One region of the Peribacillus sp. TH16 genome, then DNA from elsewhere that is predicted to be linked to it. Evidence: riboswitches for the same ligand, from Rfam matches in the RefSeq annotation. Region 1 holds a riboswitch; each other region holds the start of a gene.
What was found. Region 1 has a riboswitch for cobalamin ahead of JFV29_RS27460 (ABC transporter substrate-binding protein). Riboswitches for the same ligand answer to the same signal wherever they lie in the genome.

Region 1 (5,194 bases):
AACAATGTCAATACAGCGCCTACTGATGCTCCTGATGAAATCCCTAATGTGTAGGGGTCAGCAAGCGGGTTCCTGAGCAGTCCCTGAAAGGCTGCCCCGGCAATCGCAAGCGAAGCCCCAACCAAACCTGCAAGTAATACACGTGGCAGGCGGATGTTCATTACGATATTCGTCAGCATCACATCTGGCTCAACTGAGATTGGTAAATGAAAAAATTCCTTGCCGATAATTTGTATAAGCGCTGGAATCGGTACTGACACCGAACCAAAGGAAATGCCAAACGTCATTGCGAAAAGCAAAAACAATAACGCAATCAAATAAGCAAACGCCCACTTAGTTGTCAAATAGGTTCGGATAGACTGATTTGGCAAGTTCCTCTACTCCCTCTATTAAGCGTGGACCAGAACGGGTCACTAAGTCAGAATGGACATCAAAGACTTGACCATCCTTAACAGCAGCTACATCTTCCCATCCTTTTCGGCCCGTCACTTCACTGACTGGATCTTTTGTATAATAACCATATGTTGTAATAATGACATCCGGATTTGCAGCAATCATAGACTCTTCGTCAATTTTCGCCCACCCGTCCAATTCGGCTGCTGCATTTTTCGCTGAAATTATGTTAAGCATTTCATTCATGAATGTATTTTTTCCAGGTGTATAAATATCCGGTGATGGCGAAACCTCTACTAGAACGGTTTTTCTTTCCTCATCCTTAACGGATTTAGCTTTTTCCTGAATTTTCTTCAGTTTCGTTTTCATATTCGCAACGATTTCTTTTGCCTTATCATGTTCTCCCGTTGCCTGTCCAATCATATCAATAGACTCATACACTTCGTCAAAGCTTTGTGCATCATTGACTACAAGGACATCTATTCCAGCATCCTTAAGCTGCTGCAATCCCTCATTCGAATTATGGGCACTGGATGCATGAGCAAGAACAAGATCAGGCTTTAAGGAAACGATTAACTCCGTGTTCATTTCCATTCCGCCAACTTTTTCAATTTCTTTCGTTTCTTCCGGGTAATTATCAATGTCGGATACACCAACAACCTTTTTACCCAAACCAAGTGCAAAGACCACTTCTGTATTACTTGGTATCAATGTAACAATTTTCTTTGGTTGTTCTTCTATCGTTACTTTTTCACCCGTTGCATCTTTTATCGTAATCGGGAAAGCTTGGTTTTCAGTATGATTCGTTTGTTGCTTTTCTTTCGTTCCTTCTTTTGATGTATCATTGCAACCAACCATAATACCTGCAGTTAGTAACATCACTAGAATCAGACCATAGATTTTCTTCATTTTACATCCCCCACAATCTTTTAATTCAATTTCCGACCACCTAAAGAAAACGCATCCTGAAGTGAAGAAGCGAATTTCAAAACAAAAGCATCTCCCGTCAAACGGAAGATGCTTGTATGGCAACAATATAATTACGGACTCAGAAGGTCTGCCACACACCTTCCCATCCGCGTAGGTTACAGGTGTACGAATCTTGGCAGGTCTCCTGGCTAATGGTCATCGTCAACGGCACCTTCCCATATCTCACATACAGTGGTACACAGCCGCTAACTCCCATTTACAGTGGCGGGACCGCGTTGGTATTTCACCAACTTCCCTTTTAAGTCATTAAGACACCAAATCGTTCATATGTATATAATTTTCACTGCTTTTCATTATACACTATGTAAGAAATGATTATTATATGATTTTTCAGACTGATTCCGAAATACCTTGTCTTCAATTAATAACGTGATGCATTTTCAATCAGCGCTGCAAATCCATCGACTGACAATCCGGGTGAAATCCGAACTCGGTGTAGTGCATGCATCCCTTGGTCCCTTGAAGCTCCACCAGCTTCGGTGGTTACTGCCATCTTGTATCCAGCTTCTTCTGACAACCTAAGGCTCTCCTCGTTATACCGACCAACAGGATATGAAAGTACTGTCGTGTCCTGTTGGAGAATACGATCGAATAAATCCTTTGACTGTACCATTTCAGCTTCCTGCTGCCCTACCGTCATACGGTTAAGCTCAAGATGGTTGATAGTATGACTTTCAATAGAAATCCCATTCTCGCTCATCTCCACCATTTGTTCTTCCGTCAGGTGATGACTTTTTTCAATAGATTTCCCGATCATAAAAACAGTAGCTTTCATATTATATTCTTTTAATATAGGAAAAGCCTCCGTGTAATTATCTGTATAGCCATCATCAAAAGTAAGCCAGACACACTTTTCACTTGGCATCCGATTTTCCGTTAAAACAAGAAATGCTTCCCTAGGGGATAATGTATAGTAATCATTCTCCCGAAGCCAGTTCATTTGTGATTGAAATTCCTCTCTTGGTACCCGAAGGTTATTACCTTCAGAAATACTATGATACATCAATATTGGAAGTTGAACCGTGGACTCGGCTCTTATCCAGTTTCTCGTATCGATCTGTTCAGGATATAATCTGTCCTCCGAATTCTGCCCGACGTCATTCTCCGCTGCTGCAACCACTTCAATGTTATCTTCCGCAATCGGTGCAGCCGTCTTTGTACCTATATTCTCTAAAACCCCTTGTGAGCATGAAGGCAAAATTAAAATTCCCAGCAATGCTACCATCAATAAAACTCTGTATTTCCTCACTATCATTCTCCTAATTTTTTCTAGCATAATAGTACCAGAAAACTAGTAAATAATAAAGTATTCCATTTAGCGAAAAAAAAGGCAACCCGGTGGCTGCCTTTTTTTAACTAGTAAATCGACAAGTACTTTGATCACGCGGAATGCCTAAATCTTTCGGCACCATCGTTTCAATCAAAAAGTTCTCATCTTCTTCATAAATAATCTTCTTCATTTCAATTCCGAAGTATTCCTTCATCCGGGATTCTGTCATTACTTCCTGGACTTCCCCGTAAACGACCGGCTTTTGTTTGGCTGTCATTAACACATGGTCAGCAAGGAAAAACGCATGGTTTGGGTAATGCGTGTTTATGATACAAGAGATTTTCTTTTCTTGTGACAAACGCTTTAATGTCTGTAAAATCACAACCTGCTTTTGAACATCAAGATGGGATTCCGGTTCATCGAGAATGAGCACTTCCGGGTCTGATACCAGCGTACGTGCAATCAACGCTAGTTGCAACTCACCACCACTGACTGTATTGCAGGACTTCCCAGCAAGATGGCCAATCCCTACAGTTTCCAGGGCTAGGTGAGCGGCTTCACGGTCCTTCACGGAAGGCTGGGCAAGCGCACTGATGTATGGGGCTCTTCCCATAATGACCAATTCTTCGAGTGTAAAACCAAATACCATTTTATGCGCCTGCGGAACATAACCAATCCGTTTCCAGACGGTTTTGCGTGAAAGCGAAGGAAGCGGCTTTCCATCAATGAGCGTTTGACCTTTTTTCCAGTCCAGAAGACCTGTGATGCATTTTAACATCGTTGTCTTTCCTGCACCGTTTGGTCCTAGTATCGCCATTATCTCTCCGTCATTCAGCGAAAAGTTAATGTCTGTTTGGTAAAGGTAAGGAACTTCTTCTTTTTTCCGAGCATAAAAGTAATTTCCTCCCTGCACCTCAATTCTCATGACCAGCCACCTCCTGTTTTTCTAAGCAATATTGCGAAAAATGGTGCACCTATAATTGCCGTCAAGATTGAGAGTGGAATTTCTGTAGCCGTTACCGAGCGAGCCAGATTATCAATCAACAATAAATAGGCTCCACCGATTGAAAGAGATACTGGTAAGACTAGTTGATTGTTATTACCAACTAGCATTCTTGCAACGTGAGGAATAATTAACCCAACCCAGCCAATGATACCGCCTATCGCAACGGAAGCAGCAGTAATAAGTGTTGCGCCAAAAATAACTGTCCACTTCAAACGTGTTACTGGAATACCAAGTGTTTTAGCTTCATCCTCAGGCAACGTCAATAAATTTATTCTCCAACGAAGGGAATATAGAATCAGAATGCCCACAAGGATAATCGGTCCCCCGATATACAAGTCCTTATATGTTGCCGTACCAAGACTTCCCATCAGCCAGTAAGTAATCGCTGGCAGTTTTGCTTCCGGGTCAGCGACGAATTTAATCAAGGAAATCAACGCCTGGAATAATGCCGATGTAACGACACCAGCCAGAACAAGCATGAAAACGGGTGAATCTTTTTTTCCGCTAATCACGAAGGTAAAGACGATTGCCGCTAGGCCGAAACCAAGTGCCATCACTTGTGTAGCGAAGCCATGACCTAGTAATAGAATCCCAAGGGAAGCGCCAAACCCGGCACCAGCCGAAACCCCAAGGATATCCGGACTAACCAACGGGTTGCCAAACATACCTTGGAATGAGGCACCTGCGATTGAAAGACCAGCACCTATTAACAAGGCAAGCAAAATACGCGGCAGGCGTATTTGCAGGACCACTGTTTCTTCCATCTGCGTCCAAGTTTGGTCAATTGGAAACACAGTTGATAGCAATATCTTGATTTGAGTCCCTAAATCCATTCCGTAACGTCCAATGCTTAGAGACAAAATAACCATGGCAATTGGTAAAATCCAGAACAGGAGCGTTTTCCATTTTTTCATATTCATTCCCTACTTTACTGTTTTGCAGCATCAGAAGAAGGGTGCAGAATATTCTCTACTTGTTCTTCCGTTACATCGTAATCATAGAATTCTGAATAATAGTCTGTGATTTCTTTCTTCATATCATAGTCAAATAGTTCAGGATGATTTTTCTGTGCCATCCACTCCAACATAAGCGGTGCATCCCCACTTGGTGGGAACCATCTGTAAATACCCAGAGGGATTTTATAAACATTTCCTGCTTGCACAGCCTTTACCTGACTCCAGTCTTGACCTTCAAATACATTGTTTGTTAGGTCTTCAGGTTGTGTAGTTGAAAAGTTTGTAATGTAAATAATATCGGGATTCCACTTATAAATTTGCTCCATATTCACTTCTTTTGTTCCGGTAACTTCTTCTGCCGTAACGTCGTATGCTCCTGTTGCGTTTAGCCATTGATTACTAAAGAAGTTTTTACCGCCAACCATAATGCTTTTATCGCTGTGTTGGTATAGTATTAATGCTCTTGGCTTATCTTTCTCTTTGATACCATCCAATTTTTCATCCAACTCAGCTTGGACCTTTTTGCCTTTTTTCAAGAACATGTCCGTTCTCTCAGTTGTTCCAGTAATGTCACTCGTC
Region 2 (5,194 bases), on a different contig from region 1:
CATGCGAAATATTAAACAAAACCTGTTCTGGGCCTTTGCCTATAACGTAATAGGAATACCGATTGCGGCTATTGGGCTACTTGCCCCTTGGTTAGCAGGTGCTGCCATGGCATTTAGTTCTGTATCCGTTGTAATAAATGCACTTCGACTGCAAAGGGTAAAGCTTTAAAGATAAAATTAATATTTTGGAGAAGCATTGGTACTCGTATCAATGCTTTTTTTAGTCTCTGTTAAATAGTTCTGTTGATATTTATAGTTGCTTGTTTTCCACTAATTTGACTTACAAGACACAGCATACTTACTTAGTGGAGAAGCACCCTTACATCTTATTGAAGGCCTATTGGAGTTAGCGACTCCTGTTCATGCAAAAGTATATTCAAGAGTTTATCAAGTTCTTGGCTCAAATGTAATGTTTTTGGTGAGGTGAATCCATGTTTCAAGGCTGTATTTATTAATTCTTTCCTCATTGTCTCTATTTTATTATGTAGCAGTTCCATACTTTCCAACGAAAATCCCCTCAAAACCTTTCCTTTATTGTAGTATATTTATTATTACATAAATTAGGATGATTTTAAATATTATAGTAAGTATTTACTTATTAAAAGTAAACAAATTCTGGCGGGAGCAATACAAATCTTCCTCACTATCATTCGATATATGTAATTACAGATAACTATTCATATAAAATTATTACTTCCATACATAACGAGCCGTTAAAAAACATCAGGACTTTAATTTGATATAGCATAAATTTGCAATAAAGAATATAATTTGTATTAGGTAAACTTTTTTTGATTTTATTTTCATATAGTGAATATCTCCATTTTGAGAGAGTTGTATTCGTAAAACTGTATAATTTAGGAGAATTTAATATTTGTTGAATTTTAAAGAGAACCTGTTTATTCTCCTTTTTACTAACTGTATTTCGTTTATTGCTAGATGGATAGGATTAGTAGCTGGGTTTATCAAAAATTACTTAGAGATGAAACTAATAAAGTGTTAAGAAGTAACAAATGGTTTCGACAAAATAATTTTAGGATAGACAAGCTCTATTATTTACTATGAAGATGAGGGAAAATTTCATATAGTATTGGAATGGGTATATTCGTTTAAAAGCGAATATTTAAAAGGGAAGCCGGTGCAAAATCCGGCACGGTCCCGCCGCTGTAATGGTGAGTCCTATGCAAGAAAGTCACTGGATAATATCCGGGAAGACGCATGGAGATGATGAACCTAAGTCAGAAAACCTGCCCGTTCTAAAAATGCTGTTAAACCTACGGGAGATAGGGAGGTGTTAGAGTGCTAGAAGACGAATTTGTTCTTAAATTATAAGCATTTCTGACCGTTAAATCTGGTTGGAAATGCTTTTTTATATTTCGTGATTTTTCAAATAGATAAAATTCCATAATTGAAGGTGAGAAAACATGTTTTTACTACGGTCTAGTTTATTCCATTCTTTTGTTGGACTACTAGTAATTTTCACAATTTTTGTTACTGGTTGCAGCAACACAACAATAGATCAAGAAAATACATCAAATAAAGATAAACAAAAAGTTGTTACTTTTTCATGGCCTGGGGATATAGGTGACTTAAATCCACACACATATTTTCCGAATGAGTTTTTTTCCCAGGCTATGGTATATGAATCCCTAGTTTATTACGGTGAAGGCGGAGAAATTCAGCCTTGGCTTGCAGAGAGCTGGGATATATCGAAAGATGGAAAAGAATATATATTCCATCTGAGGAAAGATGTTAAATTTTCCGATGGTTCCCTCTTTAATGCTGCAATCGTTAAGAAAAACTTTGATACCATTTTAGATAATCGCAAACAACATGAATGGGTGGAATTAATTAACCAAATCAAAGGTACTGAAATAATAGATGAATATACATTTAAACTTATTTTGAACAACGCGTATTATCCAACTCTTCAAGAACTAACTTACATCAGACCGTTGAGATTTGTAGGAGAAGCTGCTTTTCCGGACAGTCAAAACACATTTAAGGACGGACTCAAGTCTCCGATTGGCACAGGACCGTGGGTATTGAGCGAATATAAGAAAAATGAGTTTGCAGTTTTTAAAAGGAATGAACAGTATTGGGGTACTAAACCTAAAGTAGATAAGGTGGTTGTTAAAGTCATTACTGACGGTGAGTCAAGAGTATTAGCTTTTGAGAAAAAAGAACTCGACTTTATTTTTGGAAACGGAGTCATAAGCCAAGATTCATTCCAATTTTTGAAGAATTCAGGGCAATATGAAACCAAATTGTCAGAACCTACAGCTACAAGAACGCTTCTTCTTAATTCAAACAGAGAAGCGACTAAAGACCTTAAAGTTCGGTTAGCTCTCCAACATGCTTTTAATAAACAGGCTGTTATTGATAAGATCTTTTATGGTATGGAAAAAAAGGCTGATACTTTGTTTCCACCTACTTTGCCATACACGAAAATTAATATAAAGCCATATGAATATGATGCAGAAAAAGCAAAACAGTTATTGGATGAAGCCGGATGGAAACAAGTGAAGGGGAAACCATTTAGAGAAAAAGACGGAAAAGAATTGCAATTGGAATTACTGTTTAATAGTACAGACAACATCCAAAAGTCAATCGCAGAATTTACCCAAGGTGATTTTAGAAAGCTAGGAATAGATGTTAAGTTGACTAGTCAAGAAACTAATACTTTTTGGACAAATGCATTTCAAGGTCAATTTGATTTATTATTTACATCTACTTGGGCTGTACCATTTGATCCACATTCCTATTTAGCTTCTATGACGACAAATACGGAAAATGGTGGTCCAGATTATAACGCTCAATTAGGGTTGCCAGTAAAAAAAGAAATAGACCAGAAAATTAAGAAAGTATTATTAACTACAGACGAAGAAGAGAGAAAAATACTGTATTCAGAAATATTAACGACATTGCACGAACAAGCAATTTATTTACCGATATCTTATCAGTCTAATATAGCAGTGTATCAAAAAAACATTAGTGGAGTAGATTTTTTACCTCAAGAAGCTGAGGTCCCTTTAACTTCAATTGACGTTAATTGAAGTGGGGATACTTAAAAACAACTTAAGGAGTGCTACATGAGTTGGTTTATTTTTAAACGTCTCACAAGTTTAATTCCAATTTTATTAGGAATTTCGCTCATCACTTTTATCTTGCTTCACTTAATTCCTGGAGATCCGGCAGTAGCTTACTTAAGGGCGTCACATATACCTCCTACGGATGAGACAGTGGCAGCCCTTCGAGTTGAGCTTGGATTAAACAAGCCTTTATATGTCCAGTATTTTGAGTGGCTGGGAAAAGTGTTGCAATTGGATTTAGGGATGTCTTATGTGTCCAATAACTCTGTATGGGAAGAAATTGTGGTACATTTCTTCCCAACAGTTCAATTAACAATTGCTTCGCTTATCTTTATTGTTTTTATTAGTTTACCCTTAGGAATGATTTCTGCTATTTACAAGGGGAAATTTGTTGATCAGTTTAGCAGAATACTAGCCTTTGTAAGTGTCTCTATGCCAACCTTTTGGCTTGGCTTTCTCTTGATCTATTTTTTATCAGTAAAGTTAGATTTATTTCCTGTATTGGGAAGGGGGACTTTGGCTCATCTAGTGCTTCCTTCCTTGACATTGGCTTTTGCGTATATAGGTACGTATATGCGATTGCTTCGGGCTAGCATGCTGGGAAATTTGAATGAGCCATTTGTTGTTTATGCTAGAGCGAGAGGGTTGCGTCAAAGACTAATCGTTATCAGGCATGTCTTAAAAAAGTCCTTACTACCTGTGGTAACTGGACTTGGCATGAGCTTCGGTAACATGCTAAGCGGAGCGGTTATTGTTGAAACAATTTTTGCTTGGCCCGGCATGGGACAGTTATTTGTCACATCTATATTAAATCAAGATTATCCGATGATTCAGGGGTGTGTATTATTTATGGGCGTGATCTTTGTGGTCTGTAATCTTCTTGTGGATCTTACATATTCTTTCCTGGATCCTCGTATACGCTGGGAGGGAGAGAAATAAGAGTGGTGCAAAACGTGAAACGAAAGCTGATGACACATAAGCTCATGATGATCAGCATCATGATTATTTCCTTCCTGACAGTATTGGCTCTTTTTGCTCCTTTTTTGGCTCCTAATGATCCGAACTTGATTGATATCGTTCAGAAGCTGCAAGGGCCCTCCTCTCAGTTTCCATTGGGGACTGATCATTTAGGGAGATGTATTTTGTCCCGATTAATCTATGGAACACGAACCTCGTTGGGAACAGCTTTCCTTGTCATGGGATTAATGATGATTATTAGTATCCCACTTGGTATTTATGCAGGCTTTATAGGGGGGAAGGTTGATTATCTCTTCATGAGAATGTGTGACATACTCATGGCATTCCCAAGCTTTCTTCTGTCCCTTGCTTTAGTCGGAATTTTAGGACCGAGTCTTGACAATCTGATTTTGGCGATGGTGCTTGTCCAATGGGTTTTTTATGCACGCGTCATTCGAGGTATGGTACTTAGTGTAAAGGAGCAAAACTTTGTCTTAGCAGCCAAAATATGCGGGACACCAAGGAGTAGCATTATCATCAAACATATCTTACCTGCCATCATCTCTCAAGTTGTTGTATTAATCTTTATGGACATCGGAGGAGTTATTTTGGCAATTTCTGGTCTCTCTTTTCTAGGTCTTGGCATACAGCCTCCAGATGCAGAGTGGGGAATGATGATCAATGATAGTAAGCCATTTTTTAGAGAAACCCCTTCATTGATGCTGTACCCTGGGATGATGATCTTCATCGTTGTGATTGCTTTTAACTTGTTTGGCGAAGCTTTGAGGGATGCTCTAGACCTAAAAAAGGAATAGAAGGGAGGATGGAAGATGGGACAAGACCCCATTCTAACTGTAGACAAATTGAATGTTATTGTAACGACACCGTATGGAGTGACTCAAACTGTCCATGATGTCAGTTTTAAGCTGGAGGCTGGGAAAGTGTTGGGCCTTGTCGGAGAAAGTGGATCAGGGAAAACGATGACATGCATGTCTTTGTTAAATCTTTTACCTGAAAAGGCAAAGGTGGTACAAGGGAGTATCAAGTTTAAAAATATTGATCTTTTAAATGTTTCCACAGAAGACTTAAGGAAAGTACGGGGGAGTGAGATCGCTATGATTATGCAAAACCCTATGATCGCCTTT
Region 3 (5,194 bases), on a different contig from region 1:
CCATGCTATAATTTATTGCGTTAATAAAGCAAATTAAAACACATATATAATGAAAAAAGGAGTGTTTCTTTGAATACATCTATATTAAAACAGGAGTGGTTCGGCAACGTTCGCGGAGATGTTCTTTCCGGTATTGTCGTGGCACTGGCACTGATTCCTGAAGCAATTGCCTTTTCCATTATTGCCGGGGTCGACCCAATGGTAGGGTTATATGCCTCTTTCTGTATCGCCATCGTCATCTCTTTTGTCGGCGGAAGACCAGGTATGATTTCAGCCGCTACTGGGGCAATGGCGCTAGTCATGGTTGATCTTGTAAAAGATCATGGCTTGAACTATTTACTTGCAGCAACAATTTTAACTGGTATACTGCAAGTTTTACTAGGGGTCTTCAAAATTGGAAAGTTAATGAAGTTTATCCCAAAGCCTGTTATGACTGGTTTTGTGAATTCTCTAGCCATTTTGATTTTCACTGCCCAACTTACTCATTTCGTGGGTGAAACGTGGATTATGTATGTCATGACGGCAGTTTCACTTGCAATCATCTATCTTTTTCCACGCATCACCAAAATCATTCCTTCACCACTGGTCGCTATCATATTCATGACTATTGTAGCAGTTACAACAGGGGCCACTGTGCGTACTGTTGGGGATATGGGGCAATTGACCGAGGCACTTCCAATGTTCATACTTCCAGATATTCCCTTTACATTTGAAACATTGGCTATCATTTTTCCTTATTCCATAGCACTTGCATTTGTCGGGTTGCTTGAATCATTATTGACGGCTCAAATTGTCGATGAGATGACCGATACAGATAGCAACAAAAATAGGGAAGCCAAAGGCCAGGGCATTGCGAATATTATCGCCGGGTGTTTCGGCGGTATGGCAGGATGCGCAATGATTGGTCAATCTGGAATTAACATTAAGTCTGGCGGCAGAGGTCGGCTTTCAACATTTGTTGCCGGGGCTTTTTTGATGGTTTTAATCGTGATACTGAATGACGTCCTTATTAAAATTCCAATGGCAGCCCTTGTTGCAGTCATGATTATGGTTTCAATAGGAACATTCGACTGGTCTTCCTTGAAGAGGCTCAGACTAGCTCCTAAGACGGATGCAGCTGTGATGATTGTAACTGTCATCATTGTTCTTTATACGCATGATTTATCAAAAGGCGTATTTGCCGGCGTTCTCTTGAGCATGATTTTCTTCTCGGCTAAAATTTCTAAAGTGTCGGTTGAAAAAGCAGAGGACATTCAGGCTAAGAAAATTATTTATCGTATAACCGGACAATTATTTTTCGCCTCGGTTCAGGACTTTGTTTCCAAGTTCGATGTAAATGAAAAGGCTGATTCTATCACCATTGATTTTTCCCATTCAAAAATATGGGATGCTTCTGCAGTCGGCGCAGTTGATAAGGTTGTCCTTAAATATCGGCTACATGGTAAATCTGTTCAGGTGCTTGGTCTCGATCATGAAAGTTCCCAATTGCTTGAAAAGCTCGCCACTTATGATAGTAAAATATCTTAAGTTTAAATTTTGCTGAATAGAAACTTTTTAAACCGACAAAATAGATAACATGAAATATATCTAGATGGAAGGAGCAAAAAGTATGATATCCGAGCAGGATTATACGGCAGCAAACCTGTCACAAGATTTACTGAATGAACTAAGAAGCTTTGAAAGCAAGCTAGGCCAAGACGCAAATAAAGAACTAATTATTATCGCCTATGAAAAAGAGAAGGAAGCTTTGAATTAAAAAAAAGACTCAAACGTCATTTAAATGGCTTGTTTGAGTCCTTTTTTATAGACATGATTGAAATTTGTTGATCCTCACAATATTACATAAAAAGGGTGCTCGAAGTATTCAGAGCACCCTTTTCACATCTTTATTTACTGAATATGTCCGTTAAAACCGGCACGATTTGTTTTTTACGTGATACAACGCCTTCTAAGACGGCAATGTTGTTGCTCAATGTAACGTTATACGCTTTTTCAACTGCTTCCGTTGATTTCCCAAGAGCCAAGGCAACAGAATCATTTGTTAAAATATCCGTTACAACGAATAAGAATAAATCTAATTCTTTCGTAGCAATAACAGCTTCAATAGCTGCTTCTAATTCAGCTTGTTTTGCAAGAACTTCGTTCGGATCCACAGCATTGACTTGAGCAATCTCCACTTTCGCAGTTCCCATAGAGAATTCTTTTGCATCAAGAGTAATTAGCTGGGCAATTGTTTTGTCGCTCAGGTCAGCGCCTGCTTTTAACATTTCTAAGCCATATGTTTCAGCATTTACTCCGGCAATCTCCGCTAATTCCATTGCTGCTGCAACATCTTGCTCTGTGCAGGTTGGAGATTTGAACAATAAAGAATCGGAAATGATGGCAGATAGCATTAGACCTGCGATTGCTTTAGGCACTTCAATACCGTTTTCTTTATAGATTTTATTTAAAATAGTTGCCGTGCAACCAACTGGTTCTGCGCGGTAATATAAAGGATCACTTGTTTCAAAGTTAGCGATACGGTGGTGGTCGATAACTTCTAAAACACGGACTTGGTCAATGTCTTCTGCACTTTGCTGGCGTTCGTTGTGATCGACTAAAATCACACCATCCGCTTCCCCTGCCACTTTTTCTACAAGACGAGGAGCTTCGAATTTGAATTGGTCTAATGCATATTGAGTTTCACCATTCACTTCACCAAGACGAACAGGTTCAGCATTGATACCTAGTTGTTTTTTCAGATCCGCATAAGCGATAGCTGAACAAATTGTGTCTGTATCTGGGTTTTTATGTCCAAAAACTAATACTTTTTCCAAGATTATTTCTCCTTTTTAATAAATATTTTTCCGGGAACCCCCATCATTACAATAAGGGAGAGCCACCTTTACTATACACTTTATTTTAACATAAAATCTCTTACATTCAGCGTTTGAATTTCCCATTTTCCTATTAATTCTTTCACTCTTTTTCCCTCTCCCCTCACTTTGTCAATAGATAAGGATTGGTTTTTATCAAATATATTAGTTGAATTATCGTCTCATATGGATTACGATAATATAAGCAGAAATACTAGATATTGATATTAAAAACAACACACATAACTATATATAGAATTATTTGTAATCCAAGGTGCCAGTGATGGCTGAAAAGGGAATCCGGTGTAAACCCGGAACTGTCCCCGCAACTGTAAATGTGACGAAATGAGAAAACCACTGTATAGCTCATTATACGGGAAGAACTCAAAGTAGGATGATCATGAGTCAGGAGACCTGCCTGGATTTTTCACGTTTCTTATTCTTCGGGGATTGAGATGATGAAACGATAGTATAACGGCTATTTTTTCATGGCTCTTTTATTCTATCGTTTGATCCGCTCAATTTATTGGGCGGATTTTTTTATTTAACGGAAGTTTACAAGGAGGATTATTCATGACTCAAACATATAACTCTACTATAGTGAAAAATGACACAGAAACAAGTTCTATCCAGCTTGAGATGTTATCCAAGGAATTCGAAGGCCGGCTAGATATGGAAAAGTTCAAAAAGCGTTTTACAAAATGGCTGGATCGTAAAAGTGACTCAACAGAAGAACAAACTTCAAAAAAACTGATCCAGCTTGCTCTCGAAAGTGTAGACATAGATGCTCCAGATTGGACGTTTGTTGCTGCGGCAGAACTTTTGAATACGATGTACAGGGATGCACAAGCGAATCGCGGTTATGAGAGCGTGAGCTACGGACCGTTCTATGAATTAATCGCAGGACTATCTCAACAGCAAGAGGGGGAACGCTACCCGATTTATAAACCCGAACTACTCGACTCTTACTCCAAAGAAGAAATTGAAGAATTAGGCTTAGTGATCGATCCGGAAAAAGATAAACTATTTTCTTATATCGGTATCTACTTATTAAACGACCGCTACCTAGCCCGTCCGAAAAAAGACAAGGTCTACGAACTGCCTCAGGAGCGCTTCATGATCATCGCTATGGAAATTATGCGAATGGAAAAAACAGAACACCGCCTGCAACTTGTCAAAGAGGCATACTGGGCGATGTCCAATCTGTATATGACCGTCGCGACACCTACCCTATCAAACGCAGGCAAAACTCACGGTCAGTTAAGTTCATGCTTTATTGACGCGATTGAAGATTCTATTGATGGCATTTATCTATCCAACTACGATGCCGCTAAAGTATCTAAATTCGGCGGTGGTGTAGGACTTTATGTCGGTAAAATCCGCTCACTTGGTTCTGATATCCGTGGTTTTTCTGGAAACAGTTCAGGCACGACCCCTTGGATCCGTTTGTTTAACCAGACTGCTGTCAGCGTCGATCAATTGGGCCAGCGTAAAGGAGCAATCGCGATTTATTTGGATGCCTGGCATAAAGATATCATGAGTTTCCTTGACTTAAAGACACAAAACGGTGATGACCGGTTGAAAGCTCATGATATTTTTACAGGTGTATGTATTCCTGATCTGTTCATGGAAGCCGTACGCGATCGGAAAGAATGGTATCTTTTCGACCCACATACCGTAAAGCAAACCCTTGGATTCTCACTCGAAGATTTTTATGACGAGAAAAAAGGCGAAGGAAGCTTCAGAAATCATTACGCTCACGCTGTGGAGGCTGCGGAAAATGGCACACTTCCTAGCTATAGCTTTGAAAAAATCAACGCGATGGACATTATGAAAAGCATTATGATTTCTCAGCTAGAAGAAGGCGTACCGTATATGTTCTACCGTGATGAAGTGAACCGTAAGAATCCTAATAAACATAAAGGAATGATTTATTGTTCCAACCTTTGCACAGAGATTGCTCAAAACTTAAGCCCTTCAACGATCACGGATGAATACGAAACTGAAGATGGCGATGTAGTTGTAGTTCGTAAAAGCGGCGATTTCGTTGTATGTAACCTCTCTTCCATTAACCTGCCTCGCGCGGTAAGTAGCGATGTATTAGAAAGATTGATTCCGATTCAGATCCGCATGCTCGATAACGTCATTGATGTGAACAGTCTTCCGGTCAAGCAAGCATCCATCTCAAACAAGCGTTACCGGGCAATTGGCTTAGGAACATTTGGATGGCATCATTTACTTGCCACCCAGAATATATATTGGGAATCAGATGAGGCCGTTCAATATGCTGATACTTTATACGAAAAAATTGCTTACTTAACAATCAAAGCGTCTAATGA

Region 2: it holds a riboswitch for cobalamin, as region 1 does, so the genes downstream of both, nikA (nickel ABC transporter substrate-binding protein) here and JFV29_RS27460 (ABC transporter substrate-binding protein) in region 1, are expected to answer to the same signal.
Region 3: it holds a riboswitch for cobalamin, as region 1 does, so the genes downstream of both, JFV29_RS07585 (ribonucleoside-diphosphate reductase subunit alpha) here and JFV29_RS27460 (ABC transporter substrate-binding protein) in region 1, are expected to answer to the same signal.

Annotation. Positions count from the first base shown of each region.
Region 1 covers NZ_JAEKEM010000009.1:2,778,588-2,783,781, forward strand. Annotated here, with positions in the region: gene JFV29_RS27455 (FecCD family ABC transporter permease) at 1-371, opposite strand, end outside; gene JFV29_RS27460 (ABC transporter substrate-binding protein) at 334-1,302, opposite strand; cobalamin riboswitch at 1,481-1,657, opposite strand; gene JFV29_RS27465 (polysaccharide deacetylase family protein) at 1,745-2,632, opposite strand; gene JFV29_RS27470 (ABC transporter ATP-binding protein) at 2,736-3,578, opposite strand; gene JFV29_RS27475 (FecCD family ABC transporter permease) at 3,575-4,573, opposite strand; gene JFV29_RS27480 (ABC transporter substrate-binding protein) at 4,588-5,194, opposite strand, start outside.
Region 2 covers NZ_JAEKEM010000002.1:404,812-410,005, reverse strand. Annotated here, with positions in the region: gene JFV29_RS01955 (heavy metal translocating P-type ATPase) at 1-169, shown strand, start outside; gene JFV29_RS01950 (aspartyl-phosphate phosphatase Spo0E family protein) at 327-497, opposite strand; cobalamin riboswitch at 1,081-1,269, shown strand; gene nikA (nickel ABC transporter substrate-binding protein) at 1,425-3,056, shown strand; gene nikB (nickel ABC transporter permease) at 3,093-4,031, shown strand; gene nikC (nickel ABC transporter permease subunit NikC) at 4,034-4,864, shown strand; gene JFV29_RS01930 (ABC transporter ATP-binding protein) at 4,880-5,194, shown strand, end outside.
Region 3 covers NZ_JAEKEM010000002.1:1,571,776-1,576,969, forward strand. Annotated here, with positions in the region: gene JFV29_RS07570 (SulP family inorganic anion transporter) at 70-1,527, shown strand; gene JFV29_RS07575 (hypothetical protein) at 1,610-1,756, shown strand; gene JFV29_RS07580 (manganese-dependent inorganic pyrophosphatase) at 1,887-2,816, opposite strand; cobalamin riboswitch at 3,111-3,291, shown strand; gene JFV29_RS07585 (ribonucleoside-diphosphate reductase subunit alpha) at 3,429-5,194, shown strand, end outside.